Regions from separate parts of the Quadrisphaera sp. DSM 44207 genome, predicted to be linked through region 2. Evidence: riboswitches for the same ligand, from Rfam matches in the RefSeq annotation. Region 2 holds a riboswitch; each other region holds the start of a gene.
What was found. A riboswitch is a leader RNA that binds a small molecule or an ion and turns the genes downstream of it on or off. The one in region 2 is predicted to bind S-adenosylmethionine.

Region 1 (6,164 bases), 630 kb from region 2:
CGTGGGCCTTCGCCCGGCGCCTCGGGATCCCGGTGTACGACGTGAACCAGACCGGGTACCCGCAGCGGATGCGCGAGCACACGGCGCGCCGCCGCCGCGACGAGCAGCCGGGCTGAGGCACCGCCCGCAGCGACCCGGCCGACGGCGGGCCCGCGCCCGGAGCCGCGGGTGAGGGCTCAGGAGACGTAGTCCTCCGCGAGGGCCACCAGCGTGCGCACGGCCACGCCCGTGCCGCCCTTGCCGGTGTAGCCGTGCGGCGCGCCCTCGTTGAAGGCCGGCCCGGCGACGTCCAGGTGGGCCCACGGCAGGCGCGGTGCGTCCTCGGGGGCGCTCCCGCCGCCGGTGCGCGGGACGAACTCGCGCAGGAACAGGCCTGCCACCAGCATGCCGCCCATCCGGTCGCCCATGTTGGCGATGTCGGCGACCTGGGAGTCCATGCTGGCCCGCAGCTCCTCCGGCAGCGGCATGGGCCAGAACTGCTCACCGGCGCGCGAGGCCGCGGCGAGCACGCGCTCGCGGAACGCGTCGTCCTCGCCCATGACGGCCGACACGCGGGTGCCGAGGGCGACGACCTGCGCGCCGGTCAGGGTCGCGACGTCGACGACGGCGTCGGGCTGCTCCTCCCCGGCGGCCACGAGCGCGTCCGCGAGCACCAGGCGGCCCTCGGCGTCGGTGTTGAGCACCTCCACCGTGCGCCCGCCGTAGGTCGTCAGGACGTCGGAGGGCCGCTGGGCGGTGCCCGAGGGCATGTTCTCCGCGAGCGCCATCCACGCCGTCACGCGCACCGGCAGCCCGAGGCGCGCGACGGCGAGCGCGGCCTCGAGGACCGCCGCCGCGCCGGCCATGTCGCACTTCATCGTCTCCATGCTGCCCGCCGGCTTGATCGACAGGCCGCCGGAGTCGAACGTGATGCCCTTGCCGACCAGCGCGAGGTGGGCCTTGGCGCCGCGGGGCGCGTAGGACAGCGCGACCAGGCGCGGGGGACGGCTGGAGCCCTGGCCGACGCCGAGGATGCCGCCGTAGCCGCCCTCGGCCAGCGCCTGCTCGTCCAGCACGGTGACCTTGACGGGCAGGCCCTTGGCGCGCTCGCGCACCGCGTCGGCGAAGGACGCCGGGTACAGGTCGGCCGGCGGGCAGTTGACGAGGTCGCGGGCGCCCGCGACCGCCGCGGCCAGCACGGTGGCGCGCTCGACGCGGTCCTCCAGGGCGCGCTCGCGGTGCAGCGGCGTGACGAGCAGCAGCTGCTCGACGGGCGCGCGGTGCTCCGCGGCGCTGCGGCGCCGGTAGGCGCGGTACGCGTACGCGCCCAGCAGGGCCCCCTCGGCCACCGCCGCGGCGGCGTCGACGTCGTCGGCCGGCAGCGCCAGCGCCACGGAGCCCGTGCCGGCCAGCTCGCGCACGGCCGCTCCCGCGGCGCGGCGCAGGGCCTCGGCGTCCGGGCCCGCGGCACCGACGCGGCCGAGCCCGGTCAGCACCAGGACCGGGGCGCCCAGCGCGCCGGCGGTCGGCACGCGCCGCACCTCGTCGGGACGGCCGGTGACGCCCAGGCCCGCCAGGGAGGCGCCCAGGACCCCGCGCAGCTCCGCGGGCAGGTCGTCGGCCCCCAGCAGCCGGGGCCCCGCGCCGCTCGCGCCCGCGGCGACGCCGAGCACGACCGCGTCGGCCGGCACGGTCTGCAGCGTCCTGGCGGTGGCGGTCAGCGTGGGCACGGCTCTCCTCGGGTTCTGCGGCGGGCAGGGCAGAACCTTAACGAGGCGCCCCGACACCGCGCCCGGCCAGGGAGGCGGGACCCGCGCGCGACGCGGCGCCGGCGCGCCGCGCTCCCGGGCGGGTGCTTGACAGGACCTCGCACCGCCTGCCAGGTTCCGTCCTGCGGTCATGAGCGCCAGCGCGAAGCCCCGGCTCGCTGGCCGGCAACCCTCCTCGTCGTGGGGTGCCCCGGGTGATGACCAGACCAGCGGCCGACCGGCCCTGGTAAGGACGACCCAGGAGAGCTCCGTGCGCTGCTCGCCGTGCCCCGCCCCGCGCCACCTGCCGCGCCGCCCCGCCCGCCGCGACGACCCGTGTCGCCGGGGGCCGCGCACCGCCGTCCACCGCTGACCGGCCCCGGCGCCGCGGCGCGCTGAGACCACCGGCGCACCGGCGCTCCTGCGCGGCCCCGCCCCGCACCCCCGAGCCGGACGGGCGCACCCGACCTGGACCGCGCCCGGCGCAGCCCGCCCTCGCCCGGCCCACCCCTGCCCGGCCCACCCCTGCCCGGCCCACCCCTGCCCTCGCGCAGCCGGCCCCGCCCCGCGGGCGCCGCGCCGCGCCCGCCGACCCGTCCACCCACCCCCGGAGACCCCGTGATCGAGCTCGACCAGCTGACCAAGGCCTACGGCCACGGACCGGGGCGCACCGTCGTCCTGGACCACCTGGACCTGACCGTGCGCACCGGCGAGATCGTCGCCATCGTCGGCCCCAGCGGCGCCGGCAAGAGCACCCTCGCGCAGTGCGTGAACCTCCTCGAGCGGCCCACCTCCGGGTCGGTCGTCGTGGGCGGGGTGGACCTGTCCTCCCTCGGCGAGCGCCGCCTGCGCGCCGCGCGCCGCCAGATCGGCACGATCTTCCAGTCCGACGGCCTGCAGTCGCGCCGCACCGCGGAGGAGAACGTGGCGCTGCCGCTGCGGTACCTGGGCGTCACGCCCGCGGAGCGGCGCCGGCGCGTGGCCGAGCTGCTCGACCGCGTCGGCCTGGCCGACCGCGCCCGCCACTACCCGCACCAGCTCTCCGGAGGGCAGCGCCAGCGCGTCGGCATCGCGCGCGCCCTCGCCCTGCGCCCCTCGGTGCTGCTCGCCGACGAGGCCACCTCCGGCCTCGACCCCGAGGCCACGGCGTCCGTCGTGGCCCTGGTCCGGCAGCTGCGCGACGAGCTGGGCCTGTCCATCCTCTTCATCACGCACGAGATGGACGTCGTCGTGGACGTGGCCGACCGCGCCGCCCGCCTCGAGGCCGGGCGGATCGGGGAGTCCGGGCGCGTCGTGGACCTGCTGCGCGACCCGTCCTCGGCCCTCGGCGCGGCCCTGCTCGGACGCCGCGAGGACGCCGGGCCGGCGCGCGCGGGGGTGTGGTCGGTGACCTACCGGTCCCCGGACGTGCCGGGGGACTGGCTCGTGCGCGCCTCCCTCGCCCTCAACGCCGACGTCGCCCTCCTCGACGCCTCCGTGGGCGCGGTGGGCGGCCAGACCGTCGGGCGCGCCACGGTGCGCATCGACGAGCGGACCGACCCGGTGCGCGTCGAGGGCGTGCTGCGCGCCCTCGGCCTCGCCCCGGGCCGCGGCGCCGGCAGCGCTCCCGCCGCCGCGCAGCCCCCCGCCCCCGCGCCGTCCGCCCCGGACGCCGCCGCGCGGCTGGAGCCGGTGGCGTGAGCGCCGTTCCGGCGACCCCCGCCCTGCCCGTGCTCACCGCCTCCGGCGACACGCCGCTCGCACAGATCCCCGCCCTCGTCGTCCCGGCCCTCGGCGACACGCTGCTCATGGTCGGCGTCGTCATGGTCCTCGTCGTCGCGCTCGGCGTCCCCCTCGGCGTCCTCGTGCACGACCTGGCGCCCGGCGGGCTGTTCGAGAACCGGCCCCTGCACACCGCCCTCGGCTGGGTCGTCAGCGTCGGGCGCTCCCTGCCGTTCCTCATCCTCATGGCGGCCCTGGTGCCGGTGACCCGCTTCATCACCGGCACCAACATCGGCATCGCCGCCGCCGTGGTGCCCATGACGCTGGCGGGCACCGCCTTCTTCGCCCGCATCGTCGAGAACGCCCTGCGCAGCGTCCCGCCGGAGCTCGTGCGCGTCGCCCGGGCCTCCGGCGCCTCCCCGCTGCAGATCATCACCACGGTGCAGCTGAGCGAGGCGGCGCCGCTGGTCGTCGGCGGCCTGACGATCAACACCATCGCGATGATCGAGTACTCGGCCATCGCCGGGACGATCGGCGCCGGCGGCATCGGCTACGTGGCCGTCACCTACGGCTACCAGCGCTTCGACCACGCCGTGATGATCACGACCATCGCGATCCTCGTGGGCGCCGTCGCCCTCGTGCAGCTGGTCGGCGACCGGCTCGTGCGCCGGCTCACCCCGCACCTGCGCACCGCCCGTCGCGGCCGCGCGGGCGCCGCTGCGCGCCCCGACCCCGCTCCGGCCGCGCCGCAGGCCGCCGCCTGAGCCCCCGCCCCACCCGGCCCCCGCTCGACCTCGCCCGACCCCGCCCGACCCGACCCGCGCCGTCCGCGCACCCGATCCCGAGGAGACCGCCATGACCACCGAGCCCACCACCCGCCCCGCCGCGCCCGTCGACGAGACCCACGGCTTCACGCTGCGCCGTGCTCGCCGCTGGCCCTGGGTCGCCGGCGCCGGCCTCGCCGCCGCGGGCGTCGCCGCGGCCGTCGTCGTCCCGCGCCTGACCGCCGACCCCGTGGCCAACGAGGTGCCCGGCGCGACCCTGTACGTCGCCACCGCCGAGGGCAACGCCCGCGAGCAGGCGCTCGTGGAGTTCGTCGCCGAGGAGGTCGCGCCGCGCTACGGCATCGAGGTCGCGTTCAAGGGCCTGGCCGACTCCAACACCATCAACCGCGCCGTCAGCGAGGGCGAGGTCGCGGCCACCGTCTACCAGCACGAGCTGTGGCTCTCCCAGGTGCTCGAGGCCAACCCCGACTTCGAGGAGACCGCCGCCACGCCGGTCTTCCGGTGGGGCTTCGGCCTGTGGTCGGACCGGTGGGGCAGCGTCGAGGAGATCCCGGACGGCGCGACCATCTCCCTCTACTCCGACCCCGCCAACGAGGCGCAGGGCCTGTGGGTGCTCGAGCGCGCCGACCTGATCACCCTCGACCCGGCGGTCGACGAGTGGCGCGCCACGGTCGACGACGTCGCGGAGAACCCCAAGGGCCTGCAGTTCACGCTCCTGGACTTCGGGGCGCAGTCCCGCGCGCTGCCCGACCTCGACGCCGCCGTCGGCTACACCGAGTACTACCTGGCCGCGAAGGTCCCGCTGGAGAAGCAGATCTTCGCCCCGCCGGCCCCGGACGAGTTCGCCGGGCAGCTGACGGTCGGCACCGAGTGGCTCGACGAGCCGAACATCGTCGACCTGGTCGAGGCGTTCCAGGACCCGGCGGTGCAGGAGTACCTGGCCACCGACCCGGAGGTGCAGGGCGTGCTGCTGCCCCTCGACGCCCGGTAGCCGACGCGCGGTAGACGACGCGCCAGCCGCACGGCAGCCGCTTCCGTCAGGTCTCGCTGACCCGCCCGGCCTCCACGCGCCAGCGGCGGGTCAGCGAGACCGCCTGCAGCAGCCGCCGGTCGTGCGTGACGAGCAGCAGCGCCCCGGTGTACGCCTCCAGCGCGTCCTCCAGCTGCTCGATCGCGGGCAGGTCCAGGTGGTTGGTGGGCTCGTCGAGCACGAGCAGGTTCACCCCGCGCGCCTGCAGCAGCGCCAGGGCGGCGCGCGTGCGCTCGCCGGGGGAGAGGGAGGTCGCGGGGCGCAGCACGGAGCCCCCGCGCAGGCCGAACTTGGCGAGCAGGGTGCGGACGTCGGCTCCCGGCCACTCGGGCAGCTCGGCCCCGAGCGCCTCCGCGAGCGGCGCTGCGCCGGCGAGCCGGCTGCGCGCCTGGTCCACCTCGCCGACGGCCACGCTGGGACCGAGCGCGGACGTGCCGGCCGCCAGCGGTGCCCGGCCGAGCAGGGCCGCGAGCAGCGTGGTCTTGCCCGCGCCGTTCGGACCGGTCACCCCGATCCGGTCCCCGGCGTCGACCTGCAGGTCCACCGGGCCCAGCACGAAGGCGGGCGCGCCGTCCGGGCCCGGGCGGGTGACGACGGCGCCGCGCAGGGTCGCCACGACGCTGCTCGAGCGCGGCGCCGGGGCGATGGCGTAGCGCAGCTGCCACTCCTTGCGCGGCTCCTCGACGGCCTCGAGGCGCTCCAGGCGGCGCTCGGTCTGGCGCGCCTTGGCGGCCTGCTTCTCCGAGGCCTCCCGGCGGTGCTGCCTGAGGACCTTGTCCGGGTCGGAGGCCTTGCGCACCGCGTCGCGCACGCCCTTGTCCATCCACGCCCGCTGCGTGCGCGCCCGCTCCAGCAGCCGGCCGCGCTCGCCGGCGTACTCCTCGTACGCCTCGCGCGCGTGGCGGCGGGCCACCGCCCGCT
Region 2 (6,164 bases):
GCGAGGGCGGCGAGGGGCAGCGGGGCGGTGCGGCGTCCGAGGACGTCAAGGAGCTGCTCGGCGACCTCAACGCGCTGCTGGCGAAGCACGCGCGCGGACAGGACGCGCCCGAGGACTTCGAGCGGTTCATGGCGAAGCACGGCGACGCCTTCCCCGAGCAGCCCCGCGACGTCGACGAGCTGCTCGACGCCCTGGCCCAGCGCGCCGCGGCCGCCCAGCGGCTGCTGCGCTCGATGAGCGCCGATCAGCGCCGGGAGCTCGCGGCGCTGATCCGGGCGGCGCTGGCGGACGCCGACCTGGGCGCGGAGATGGCGGCGCTGCAGCAGCACCTGCAGGACCTGCGTCCGGGCGCCTTCGGGCCCGGCCGCCGGGAGCGCTTCACCGGCGAGGAGCCGATGGGCTTCGACGAGGGCACCGGCGCGCTGTCCGAGCTGGCCGACCTCGACGCCCTCGCGGACCAGCTCGCGCAGGACGGTCCCGGCTCGACGCTGGACGACGTCGACGTCGAGGCCGTCGAGCGGCAGCTCGGGCCCGGCGCGGCCGCCGACGTCGAGGCCCTGAAGGAGCTCGAGCGCGAGCTGCGCCGCCAGGGCTGGCTGTCGGGCGCGTCGTCCGGGCACCTGGCGCTGACGCCCAAGGCGATGCGCCGCCTCGGCCAGAGCGCGCTGGGCCGGGTCTTCGCCGACCTGCGCTCCACCCGCCGCGGCGACCACGACGAGCGCGCGGCGGGCACGGCCGGGGAGCCGACCGGCACCTCCCGCGAGTGGCGCTTCGGCGACGAGCAGCCCGTCGACGCCGTCGCGACGGCCCGGCGGGCCGTGCTGCGCACCGCGGCCGCCGGTGGCCTGGACGCCGCCCGCGCCGACCGGGGCGTGCGCCTGGGCGCCGAGGACTTCGCCGTCGTCGAGACCGAGCGGCGCGGCTCGGCCGCCGTCGCGCTGTGCGTGGACCTGTCGTGGTCGATGTACGCCGAGGGCCGGTGGGCGGCCATGAAGCAGACCGCCCTGGCCCTCGCCCACCTGGTCGCCACGCGCTACCCGCAGGACGCGCTGCAGGTCATCGGCTTCGACCGGGTCGCCCGCACCCTGACCACCGCCGAGCTCGCCGCCGTCGAGCCGGCGTGGATGCAGGGCACGAACCTCCAGCACGCCCTGGCCCTGGCGCGCCGCCACGTCGGGCGCCACCCGTCCTCGGAGCCCGTGGTGCTCGTGGTCACCGACGGCGAGCCCACCGCGCACCTGGAGGACGACGGCGGCGCGTTCTTCGACTGGCCGACGACGCCGGAGACGCTGCGGCGCACCCTGACGGAGGTCGACGCGATGACGCGCTCGCGCGTCGCCGTCAACACGTTCGTGCTCGGGGAGGACCCGGGGCTGCGCCGCTTCGTCGACGCGATCGCGCGCCGCAACGGGGGCCGGGTCTTCGCGCCGTCGCCGGACCGGCTCGGCGAGTTCGTCGTCGGCGACTACCTGCGCTCGCGCGCCTCGCGCCGCCGGGCCGGCTGAGCGCCGGTCAGCCGCGCCCGCGCGCGCTGACCGCGTGATCCTACCCGCACCCCGGCCCGGGCGCGCGCGTGCCCGGGCCGGGGTGCGGGTAGGGCCGGGGCATGTCACCAGCACCGCAGGGCGGCCTGCGCTCGGTCGCCGAGCAGTCCCAGGACGAGCAGGGCGGCCCGCGCAGCATCCTGGCGCGCCAGCAGGCGGACCACGTCGACTTCCACCGCTTCCGCCGGGCGTTCGACGCCGAGAGCGACCCGGACGCCCGCGGGCGGATCATGGCCGAGCTCGCCGAGCGGGCCCTGCGGCACGCCTTCGCCGAGGAGACCGTCCTCTTCCCGGCCTACCGCCGCTCCTTCCCCGGCCCGGACGGCGACGAGCTGACCGCCCACATCGAGGGCGACCACCAGGAGATCAACGACCTGCTGACCCAGCTGCAGGACGCCGATCCCCGCTCGCCCCGCTACGAGGGGCTGGCCCGGCGGGTGTTCGCCGCGATCGACGACGACGCCCGCCACGAGGAGGACGTGCTGCTGCCCCGGCTGCAGCAGCGGGTCAGCGCAGACGAGCTGCGGGCCATCGGCGACGCGTGGGAGGCGTCGCGCGAGGCGTCCCCGACGCGCCCCCACCCGAAGATCTCCCGGCGCCCGCCGTGGAACGCCCTGGCGGCGCTGGGGCTGTCGGTCAGCGACCGGGTCAAGGACGTCGTGGACGACGTCGCCCCCCGCGGCACGGCGCGGCGCGCGGCGGGGCGCTGGGCGCTCGCCGGGACCGCCGGGCTGGCCGCGGCCACCGCGCTCGGCGCCGGCGCGAGGGCCTTCAGCCGCCGCTGACGCCCCGTCGTCGTGCCCTCCTCCATCCTCTCGTCGTGATCTTGCAGTTCCGGACCGACCGCGGTCCGGAACTGCAAGATCACGACGAGGAGGGTGGGGCCGGTCAGGTCGAGGCTGGGGCGCTCGCGGCGACCGGCTGCTCCGGACCACCCGCACCACCCGAACCACCCGTCCCGCCCGCACCACCCGGCCTCGGGCCGCGCGCCGGGACGGCGCCCGGGACGGCGTCCACCCCGGCCTCGGCGCGCTGCTGCCCGGTGATCGGCGCCGGCGCACCGGTCAGCGGGTCGTAGCCGCCGCCGGACTTGGGGAAGGCGATCACCTCGCGGATGGAGTCCGCGCCCGCCAGCAGCGCCGTGATCCTGTCCCAGCCGAACGCGATGCCGCCGTGCGGCGGGGCGCCGTAGGAGAAGGCGTCGAGCAGGAAGCCGAACTTCTCCCGCGCCTCGGCCTGCGACAGGCCCAACACGGCGAAGACCCGCTCCTGCACGGCGCGGTCGTGGATGCGGATCGAGCCGCCGCCGATCTCGTTGCCGTTGCAGACGATGTCGTAGGCGTGGGCGAGGGCGTGCTCGGGGTCGGTGTCGAAGGTGCCCGTCGACTCCGGCTTGGGCGAGGTGAACGCGTGGTGCACCGCCGTCCACGTGCCGGTGCCGACCGCGACGTCGTCGCTCTCGTCGGCGCGCTCGAACAGCGGCGCGTCGACGACCCACACGAACTGCCACGCGGTGGGGTCGATCAGGTCGCAGCGCCGGCCGATCTCCAGGCGCGCCGCCCCCAGCAGCGCGCGGGCGGACGAGCGCGGGCCGGCGGCGAAGAAGACGCAGTCCCCCGGGACGGCGCCCACGTGCTGGGCCAGGCCCTCGCGCTCGGCCGGCGAGAGGTTCTTGGCCACGGGACCGGACAGCGCGCCGTCCTCCCCGACGAGCACGTAGGCCAGGCCGCGGTGCCCGCGCTGCTTGGCCCACTCCTGCCAGGCGTCGAGCTGCTTGCGCGGCTGGCTCGCCCCGCCCGGCATCACCACCGCGCCGACGTAGGGCGCCTGGAAGACCCGGAACGGGGTGTTGGCGAAGTAGCCGGTGCACTCCACCAGCTCGACGCCGAAGCGCAGGTCGGGCTTGTCGGAGCCGTAGCGGGCCATGGCCTCGGCGTACGTCAGGCGCGGGATCGGGGTGTCGAGGGTGTGGCCGACCAGCGCCCACAGCGCCACGAGGACCTCCTCGGCGAGGGCGATCACGTCGTCCTGGCCGACGAAGCTCATCTCCACGTCGAGCTGGGTGAACTCCGGCTGCCGGTCGGCGCGGAAGTCCTCGTCGCGGTAGCACCGCGCGATCTGGAAGTACCGCTCCAGGCCGGCGACCATGAGCAGCTGCTTGAACAGCTGCGGGCTCTGCGGCAGCGCGTACCAGGAGCCCGGCGCCAGGCGCGCCGGCACGAGGAAGTCGCGCGCGCCCTCGGGCGTCGAGCGCGTCAGCGTGGGGGTCTCCACCTCCACGAACCGGTGGGAGGCGAGCACCTCGCGGGCGGCGCGGTTGACGTCGCTGCGCAGCCGGATCGCGGCGGCGGGCCCGGGACGGCGCAGGTCCAGGTAGCGGTAGCGCAGCCGCACCTCCTCCCCCGGCGCGCGCTCGCCCTGCTCACCGGCCGCCTCGATCGGGAAGGGCAGCGGCGCGGACTCGGACAGCACGACCAGCTGCGCGGCGTCCACCTCCACCTCGCCGGTGGGCAGCGCCGGGTTCTCGTTGCCGACCGGGCGCAGGCGCACCGCCCCGACGACCTGGACGCAGTACTCGTTGCGCAGCCCGTGCGCGCCGGAGGACTCCAGCACCTCGTCGCGGACGACGACCTGGACGACGCCCGAGGCGTCGCGCAGGTCCACGAACGCCACGCCGCCGTGGTCCCGGCGCCGCGCCACCCACCCGGCGAGGGTGACGCTGCGGCCGTCGTGGTCGGCGCGCAGGGTGCCGGCCTCGTGGGTGCGGAGCACGCGGTGGTCCTTCCGGGGGGATGCAGCGCGCCGGGGTCCAGGTCCGGCGCGGGGACGTCGACAGATCGTAGTGGCCGGCGCTAGCGTCGGTCCCAGGTCACGAGCGCCAGCGCGAACCCCCGGGTGGCTGGCCGGCAACCCTCCTCCGCGGCGGGGTGCCCCGGGTGATGACCGGGGCGCGACCCGGCACCGGCTGGGCGCGTCAAGCGCGGACGACGCCCGTCGGCCGTGTCGTCGACGCCGCCTGCGCGGCGTTCCGCACGAGGAGCACGCCATGAGCACGAGCACCACCGACCGGCTCACCCCCACGACCGTCGCCGGCGCGACCTCGACCGCGCACGTGCCACCGTTCCCGGCCGACCACGTGGGCAGCCTCCTGCGCCCGCCCGCCGTTCGCGAGGCGCGCGCCCGCGCGGCCGCCGGGCGGATCGGCGCCGAGGAGCTGCGCGCCGTCGAGGACGAGGCCGTGCGCGAGGTCGTGCGCCGCCAGGGCGAGGTCGGCCTGCGCGTGGCCACGGACGGGGAGCTGCGCCGCCACTACTGGCACGAGGACTTCGTCTTCTCCCTGGGCGGGATCGAGCCGGACCAGGCGTTCTCGGTCCCCTTCGTCGGCCAGGACGGCCAGCGCATCGACGTCCCCCTGACGTCGGCGCGCGCCAGCGGGCGGGTGCACCTGGCGGAGACCGTCTTCGCCGACCACCTCGCCTTCCTGCAGCGGGCCGTGGCCGAGGCCGGCACCGGCGCGACGCCGAAGCTGACGATCCCCTCGCCCAACCACGTCCACAACGCGTTCGCGCCGCTGCGGTACGAGGACGTCTACGACGACGAGGAGCAGCTGCGCGCCGACGTCGCCGCCGCCTACGCCGAGCAGGTGCGGCGCGTGCACGCCGCCGGGCTGACCTACCTGCAGGTCGACGACGTGAGCCTGACCTTCTTCGGCGACGAGCAGTACCGCGGGCGCGGCGAGGAGCTGCTGGGCGGCTTCATCGCCCAGTTCAACGCCGCCCTGGCCGGGCGCCCCGAGGGCCTGACGGTGGCCACGCACCTGTGCCGCGGCAACTTCCGCTCCGCCTGGGCGCTGTCGGGCGGGTACGACGTGGTCGCCGACGCGCTGTTCAACACCCTCGACGTCGACGGGTACGTCCTCGAGTTCGACGACGCCCGCTCCGGCTCCCTCGACGTGCTGCGCCTCCTGCCGCCCGGCAAGCGCGTCGTCCTCGGGTTCGTCACGACCAAGACGCCGCGGCTGGAGGGCCGCGACGCCCTGCTGCGCCGGATCGAGGAGGCCGCCCGCTACGCGCCGGTCGAGCAGCTGGCGCTCGGCACGCAGTGCGGCTTCTCCTCCACCGAGGAGGGCAACGACCTCACGCAGGAGCAGCAGTGGGCGAAGCTGCGCCAGGTCGTGCAGGTCGCCGAGGAGGTCTGGGGCTGACGCCCCCGGCCGGGTGTGCGGTCCCGCCGCGCGGGGGACGGCGGGACCGCACGCCCTGCCCGCTCACCAGCGGTCGTGCACGTGCTCGCGGACGCTCTGGTCGTAGACGCGCTCCAGCTGCGCGAGGACGTCGGCGCCCAGCGGCGCCAGGTCGGCCGCGGCGGCGTTCGCCCGCGCCTGCCGCGGGTTGCGCGCCCCCGGGATCACGGAGGTCACGCCCGGCTGGTCGAGGATCCACCGCAGGGCCAGCGCGGACGTCGGCACGTCCTGCTCGGCGGCCAGGGCGGCGACCTCCTTCGCCGCGGCCACCCCGACCTCGTAGGGGACGCCGGCGAAGGTCTCGCCCACGTCGAACGCCTCGCCGTGGCGGTTGTAGCTGCGGTGGTCGTCCGCCGCGAAGGTCGTGCCCTCGTCGT
Region 3 (6,164 bases), 140 kb from region 2:
CCACGAAGGCGGCCGCGGTCGCCGGGTTCGCCACCGGCGTCGGCGGCTTCGTCACGCTGCCGGTGGCGCTGCCGGCCAACGTCGTCGGCTTCTACGTCGTCGCCGCGCGCACCGCGGCCGGCATCGCCGCGCTGCGCGGCTACGACCTGACCCGCCCGGAGGTGCGCACGGCGGTGCTGGTCTCCCTCGTCGACGCCGACGCCCAGCCGCTGCTCACGCTGCTCGGCCTCGGCACCAGCGCGGGGCTGGCCACGCGGCTGCTGAGCACCCAGCTGTCCGAGCCGGCGCTCATGGTCCTCGACAAGGGCGTCGCCTTCCAGGTCGTCTCCAAGCTCGGCAGCACCGCGCTCAGCCGGCTCGGGCGGGGCCTGCCGCTGGCGGGCGGCCTGGTCGGCGCGGCCTCCGACGCGTGGATGCTGCACCGCACGGCCCTCGCGGCGCGCGCCGACTTCCCGCAGCGGCCGCAGGAGCAGGAGACCGCGCCGTGAGGGCCGGGGGCCGCTGGGGGCGCCGCGGCGCGGCCGCGACGCTGTGGGCGGCGGTGCGCAAGGCCCGCACGCCCGGCTCCCCGAGCACCGGCACGATCCTCCGCACCCTGCCCCGCCTCGCCTCCGCCGTGGTCGCCGGGGAGTACACCGGCCTCAGCCGCTCCCGCCTGGCCCTGATGGGGCTGGCGGGCCTGTACGTGGCCTCCCCGGTGGACCTCGTGCCCTCCGCGGTCCTGCCCGTGATCGGGATGTTCGACGACGCCGTGGTGCTCAGCTGGCTCGCCGGCGCGGTGGTCACCGAGACCGCGGCCTTCCTGGACTGGGAGAGCTCGGGGCGGCCTGCCGGCTCCCCCGGCGCCCGAGCGGGCGACGGAGGAGGGGCCGGCCGCGGCGCCGGCCCGGGAACGGCGGAGCGCGACGGGACCGGCGGCACGGGGACCGGCACGGGCACTGGCACGGGCGGGCGCCGCCGCCCGCCGACCGACCCGGACGTCGTCGTCGGCGAGGTCATCGACTGAACCCCCGGCGCGGCGCGGCTCACCGAGCCGCGCCGCCCCGAGCCGCGCCACCTCCCGCCCACAGGCGCGGGCGGGCACCGCACCGTCCACAAGCGGCCTCGGCGGCCCGCCGCGGGCGCTCCGCGCGGGCCACGGTGGCGGGCATGACGACGACGCTGCGGGTCAGCGACCCGCGTGACCTCATCGCCCTGGCCGCCCACGCCCTCGGGTTCCACCCCCGCGACAGCCTCGTGCTCGTCAGCCTGCGCGGCGAGCGGCACGAGCCCGGCCTCGTCGCCCGCGTCGACCTCGCCGCCCGCCCCGGCGGCCCGCGCGCCGCGACCGGCGCCCTGGCGCAGCGGGTGGCGCGCGACGGGGCCACCGGCGCCGTCCTGTTCGTGCACACCGACCGCACCGGGCCGCCGGGGCGGCCCGAGCACGACGACCTCGTGCGCGCGGTGCGCCGCGACCTGGCCGCCGAGGGCGTGGCGCTCGCGGACGCCTGGCTCGTCGGCGCCGGCCGGCTGCGCTCCTACACCTGCCAGCAGGCGTGCTGCCCTCCGGAGGGCCAGCCCCTGGGGGACGTGGCCGCCACGCTCGTCGGCACCGAGATGGTCTGGCGCGGCAGCTGCGTCCTGGCCGACCAGGAGGAGCACCGGCGCGCCGTGCGGGCCCGCCTCGCCCCGGCCGGTGCCGCCGCCCGGCGCGCTGCGCAGCGCGCCGCCCGGCGTCCCGCCGGCCGCGCCGAGCGGCTGCGGGCGCTCGCGCGGTGGCGCGACCTGCTCGAGGCCACCACCGCGGGGGTGCGCGCCGGTCGCAGCGCCGACGACCTCGCCGCCGACCTGCTGGCCCCGCAGGCGGCCGGGCGCCTGCTCGCGGCGGTGGCCGACGTGCGCCTGCGCGACGCCGTCCTGCTGAGCACCGTCACCGGCGCCGGGTCGGCGCCGGAGCGGCTGGCGGCCGGGGAGGAGGACGCCGGCGAGCTGTCGCAGGCGCTCGACGCCGTCCTGTCCCGGCCCGGCGGGCCCGCACCGGACCCGGACGAGGCCGAGGCGGCCCGCGCGCTGCTGGAGGCGCTGGCGCGGCTGGCCTCCGGGCGGCGGCGCGCCGCGCCGCTCGCGGTGCTCGCGTGGACCTCCTGGTGGCGCGGTGCGGGCTCCGAGGCCGCCGTCCAGGCCGACCTGGCGCTCGAGGTCGACCCCGACTGCGGCCTCGCGCAGCTGGTGGCCGAGGCGGTCGGTCGCGGGGTGCTGCCGCCGTGGCGGGAGCGGGGGAGCGCGGGCGCCCGCCCGGACGGCGGGTCGTCCGCATGCTGAGACGATGTGGAGGCCGCCGCGGGCGCCCGCCTATCCTCCCCGCAGGTCATGAGCGCCAGCGCCAAGCCCCGGCTCGCTGGCCGGCAACCCCCGCCCGCGGTGGGGTGCCCCGGGTGATGACCGGGCCGCGGCACCGACCGGTGCCGCGGCAAGCGCGGGCCCCGCGGGGCCCAGCAGGAGAGGGCCGCCCCATGACTTCCCGACGCTGCCGCTGACGCGGCCGCCGCGACGCGCTGCGAGCACGCCGCCCGCGCCCGCGTCGAGCGGGCGGCGCGCCGTCGCGGACCCCTCCGACGCCCCCGGCGGCCCGGCCGCCCCACCAGCAGGAGAGCGCATGAACGACGGGTGGTCCTTCGAGACCCGCCAGATCCACGCCGGGCAGGTCCCGGACGCCGCCACGGGCGCCCGCGCGCTGCCGATCTACCAGACGACGTCCTACGTCTTCCGCGACAGCGCGCACGCCGCCGACCTGTTCGGCCTGCGCGAGCTCGGCAACATCTACACGCGGCTGATGAACCCCACCACGGACGTGGTGGAGCAGCGCCTCGCCTCCCTGGAGGGCGGGGTCGGTGCGCTGGCCGTCGCGTCCGGGCAGTCGGCGGAGGCGCTGGCCCTGCTCAACGTCGCCGAGGCCGGTGACCACGTCGTCGCCAGCCCCAGCCTGTACGGCGGCACGCACAACCTCCTCCGCCACACCTTCCCCAAGCTGGGCGTGCAGGTCTCGTTCGTGGCGGACCCCGACGACCTCGGCTCCTGGCGGGCCGCGGCCACCCCGCGCACGAAGGCGTTCTTCGGGGAGACCATCTCCAACCCCAAGCAGGACGTCCTCGACCTCGAGGGCGTGGCGGCGGTGGCCCACGAGGTCGGGGTGCCGCTGGTGGTGGACAACACCACCGCCACCCCCTACCTGGTGCGCCCGCTGGAGTGGGGCGCGGACGTCGTCGTGCACTCGGCGACGAAGTACCTCGGCGGGCACGGCACGGCCATCGGGGGCGTCATCGTCGACGGCGGCCGCTTCGACTACGGCGCGGACCCGCAGCGCTTCCCCGGCTTCACCACCCCCGACGCCAGCTACCACGGCCTCGTCTACGCCCGCGACCTCGGCGTCGGCAGCCCGCTCGGGGCGAACCTGTCCTTCGTCCTCAAGGCGCGCGTGCAGCTGCTGCGCGACCTCGGCGCCTCCCTCGCCCCCTTCAACGCCTTCCTCATCGCCCAGGGCCTGGAGACCCTCAGCCTGCGCGTCGAGCGCCACGTCGCCAACGCGCAGCGGGTGGCCGAGTGGCTCGAGCAGCGCCCCGAGGTGCTCTCCGTCTCCTACGCCGGGCTGCCCTCCAGCCCCTGGTACGAGCGGGCGCGCAAGTACGCCCCCCGCGGCGCCGGGGGCGTGCTCGCGTTCGAGGTCGACGGCGGGGCCGAGGCCGGCCGGCGCTTCGTCGAGGCGCTGGTGCTGCACAGCCACGTCGCCAACATCGGCGACGTGCGCAGCCTGGTGATCCACCCGGCGTCCACCACCCACAGCCAGCTGACCGAGGAGGAGCAGCGCGCCGCGGGCGTGACGCCGGGCCTGGTGCGCCTGTCCGTCGGGCTCGAGCACGTCGAGGACCTCCTCGCGGACCTGGAGACCGGGTTCACGGCGGCCAAGGGCGCGTGAGGCAGGCTGTTCCGGTGAGCGCCGCACCGTCCGTCCCGGTGAGCACCGCACCCCCCGTCCCCGCGAGCGCGGCCTGGCGCGAGGGCGACCCGGCCGGCGGCCGCCGCTTCGCCGACGTCGGCGCCCTGGACCTGGAGACGGGCGGGCACCTGCCGGCCGTGCGCGTGGCGTACGAGACCTGGGGCGAGCTGTCCCCGCGCCGCGACAACGCCGTCCTGGTGCTGCACGCCCTCACCGGCGACAGCCACGTCACCGGCCCGGCCGGGCCGGGCCACCCCACCGCGGGCTGGTGGAGCGAGCTCGTCGGCCCCGGCCGGGCCCTGGACACCGACCGCTGGTTCGTCGTGGCGCCCAACGTGCTCGGGGGCTGCCAGGGCACGACCGGGCCGGCCTCGCCCGCGCCCGACGGCCGGCCGTGGGGCAGCCGCTTCCCGTACCTGACGGTGCGCGACCAGGTGGCCGCCGAGGCCCGGCTGGCCGACGCGCTCGGCGTCGACGCGTGGGCCGCCGTCGTCGGCGGGTCCATGGGCGGCATGCGGGCGGTGGAGTGGGCGGTCACCCACCCCTCCCGGGTGCAGCGGCTGCTGGCCGTGGCGACCACCGCGCGCGCGACGGCCGACCAGATCGCCTGGTGCGCCCCGCAGCTGGCGGCCATCCGCGCGGACCCGGGCTGGCGCGGCGGCGACTACCACGACGCGCCGCCGGGGCGGGGCCCGCACACCGGGCTCGGCATCGCCCGGCGCATCGCGCACACCACCTACCGCTCGGCCGCCGAGCTCGACGCCCGCTTCGGCCGCGCCCCGCAGCCGGGGGAGGAGCCCCTGGGCGGCGGCGGGCGCTTCGCGGTGGAGTCCTACCTCGACCACCACGCCGAGAAGCTGGTCCGCCGCTTCGACGCCGGCTCCTACGTCGTGCTCACCGAGTCCATGGACTCCCACGACGTCGGCCGCGGCCGCGGCGGCGTCGCGGCGGCCCTCTCCCGCGTGCGCGCCGCCACCCGCGTCGTCGCCGTCGACACCGACCGCCTCTACCCCGTGCACCTGTCGGAGGAGATCGCCACCGGCGTCCCGGGCGCGCCGCCGCTGGACCTCGTCAGCTCGGCGTACGGCCACGACGGCTTCCTCATCGAGGTCGCGGCGCTGCAGAAGGTCACCGAGGAGCTGCTGGCCCTGGAGCCGGGCTCGCGCTGAGGGAGGCCACCGCCGCGCGCAGCCGCGGCCACGACGCGGCCAGGCCCGGGTGCAGCGGCAGCGCGGGCGCCTCCTCCAGCCCCACCCAGCGCACCTCGTCGCTCTCGGCGTTCGCCGCGTGCGGGTGCACCGGGCGCTCGGCCCGGGCCAGGACGACGGTGTAGGCCCAGTCGCCGTGGTCGGTGGCGACCACCTCGGCCAGCACCCGCACCGCCCGCGGGTCGACGCCGGTCTCCTCCCACGACTCGCGCAGCGCCGCCTCCGCGGCGCCCTCGTGGCTGTCGGCGGCCCCTCCGGGCAGGCCCCACGTGCCGCCGGCGTCGGTCCACCCCGCCCGCAGCTGCAGCAGCGCCTGCCACCCGTGCGCCGACGACCCGTGCGCCGGCGACTCCGACGCCCGCTCGCCGCGCGGCCGGACCTGCCGCAGCAGCATCAGCCCCGCCGCGCCGTGCAGGCCCCAGTGCCGGTGCCCGCAGCGGCAGGTCGTCCAGCCGTTCCCGTCCCCGCTCGCCACGCCTCGCACGCTACGCGGCGGGTGCGGCGCGGGCGGGTGCGGCCCGGCCCGTTCCGGTACCGTCCACAGCCACCCGGGACGGCCGGGCGGGCGCCCAGCGGCCCCGCGGCCGAGGACAGGAGCTGCGCCATGGCGATCGTGGTGGGGTACGTGGCCACGGACGAGGGCCGCGCCGCGCTCGCCCGCGCCCTGGACGAGGCGCGGCTGCGCGGTGCGCGCCTGCTCGTCGTCGACAGCAGCCGCAGCCCCGCCCGCACCGGCAGCCGCGAGCCCGAGCGCGCCGAGGCCGACCGGGCGGAGCTGGCGCAGCGGCTGGCGGCCTCCGGCGTCGCGCACGAGCTGCACCCGCGCTCCGGGCCGGACCCGGCCGACGACATCATCGGCGTGGCCGCCGAGCACGACGCCGAGCTCATCGTCATCGGGCTGCGCCGGCGCACCCCCGTCGGCAAGCTCATCCTCGGCTCCAACGCCCAGCGGATCCTGCTCGAGGCGCCCTGCCCGGTGCTCG

Region 1: another riboswitch for S-adenosylmethionine. It lies ahead of BLS82_RS06175 (methionine ABC transporter ATP-binding protein); the one in region 2 lies ahead of BLS82_RS09160 (5-methyltetrahydropteroyltriglutamate--homocysteine S-methyltransferase).
Region 3: another riboswitch for S-adenosylmethionine. It lies ahead of BLS82_RS09820 (bifunctional o-acetylhomoserine/o-acetylserine sulfhydrylase); the one in region 2 lies ahead of BLS82_RS09160 (5-methyltetrahydropteroyltriglutamate--homocysteine S-methyltransferase).

What each region holds. Positions count from the first base shown of each region.
Region 1 covers NZ_FNKA01000002.1:13,445-19,608, forward strand. The annotation lists gene BLS82_RS06165 (oxidoreductase) at 1-116, shown strand, start outside; gene BLS82_RS06170 (leucyl aminopeptidase) at 177-1,709, opposite strand; SAM riboswitch class IV at 1,875-1,987, shown strand; gene BLS82_RS06175 (methionine ABC transporter ATP-binding protein) at 2,346-3,407, shown strand; gene BLS82_RS06180 (methionine ABC transporter permease) at 3,431-4,192, shown strand; gene BLS82_RS06185 (MetQ/NlpA family ABC transporter substrate-binding protein) at 4,284-5,204, shown strand; gene BLS82_RS06190 (ABC-F family ATP-binding cassette domain-containing protein) at 5,251-6,164, opposite strand, start outside.
Region 2 covers NZ_FNKA01000002.1:641,299-647,462, forward strand. The annotation lists gene BLS82_RS09145 (vWA domain-containing protein) at 1-1,505, shown strand, start outside; gene BLS82_RS09150 (hemerythrin domain-containing protein) at 1,607-2,329, shown strand; gene aspS (aspartate--tRNA ligase) at 2,433-4,316, opposite strand; SAM riboswitch class IV at 4,412-4,531, shown strand; gene BLS82_RS09160 (5-methyltetrahydropteroyltriglutamate--homocysteine S-methyltransferase) at 4,591-5,748, shown strand; gene BLS82_RS09165 (aldo/keto reductase) at 5,812-6,164, opposite strand, start outside.
Region 3 covers NZ_FNKA01000002.1:778,753-784,916, reverse strand. The annotation lists gene BLS82_RS09835 (EcsC family protein) at 1-488, shown strand, start outside; gene BLS82_RS09830 (YkvA family protein) at 485-1,006, shown strand; gene BLS82_RS09825 (DUF4192 domain-containing protein) at 1,150-2,301, shown strand; SAM riboswitch class IV at 2,346-2,462, shown strand; gene BLS82_RS09820 (bifunctional o-acetylhomoserine/o-acetylserine sulfhydrylase) at 2,636-3,952, shown strand; gene BLS82_RS09815 (homoserine O-acetyltransferase MetX) at 3,991-5,142, shown strand; gene BLS82_RS09810 (NUDIX domain-containing protein) at 5,102-5,656, opposite strand; gene BLS82_RS09805 (universal stress protein) at 5,786-6,164, shown strand, end outside.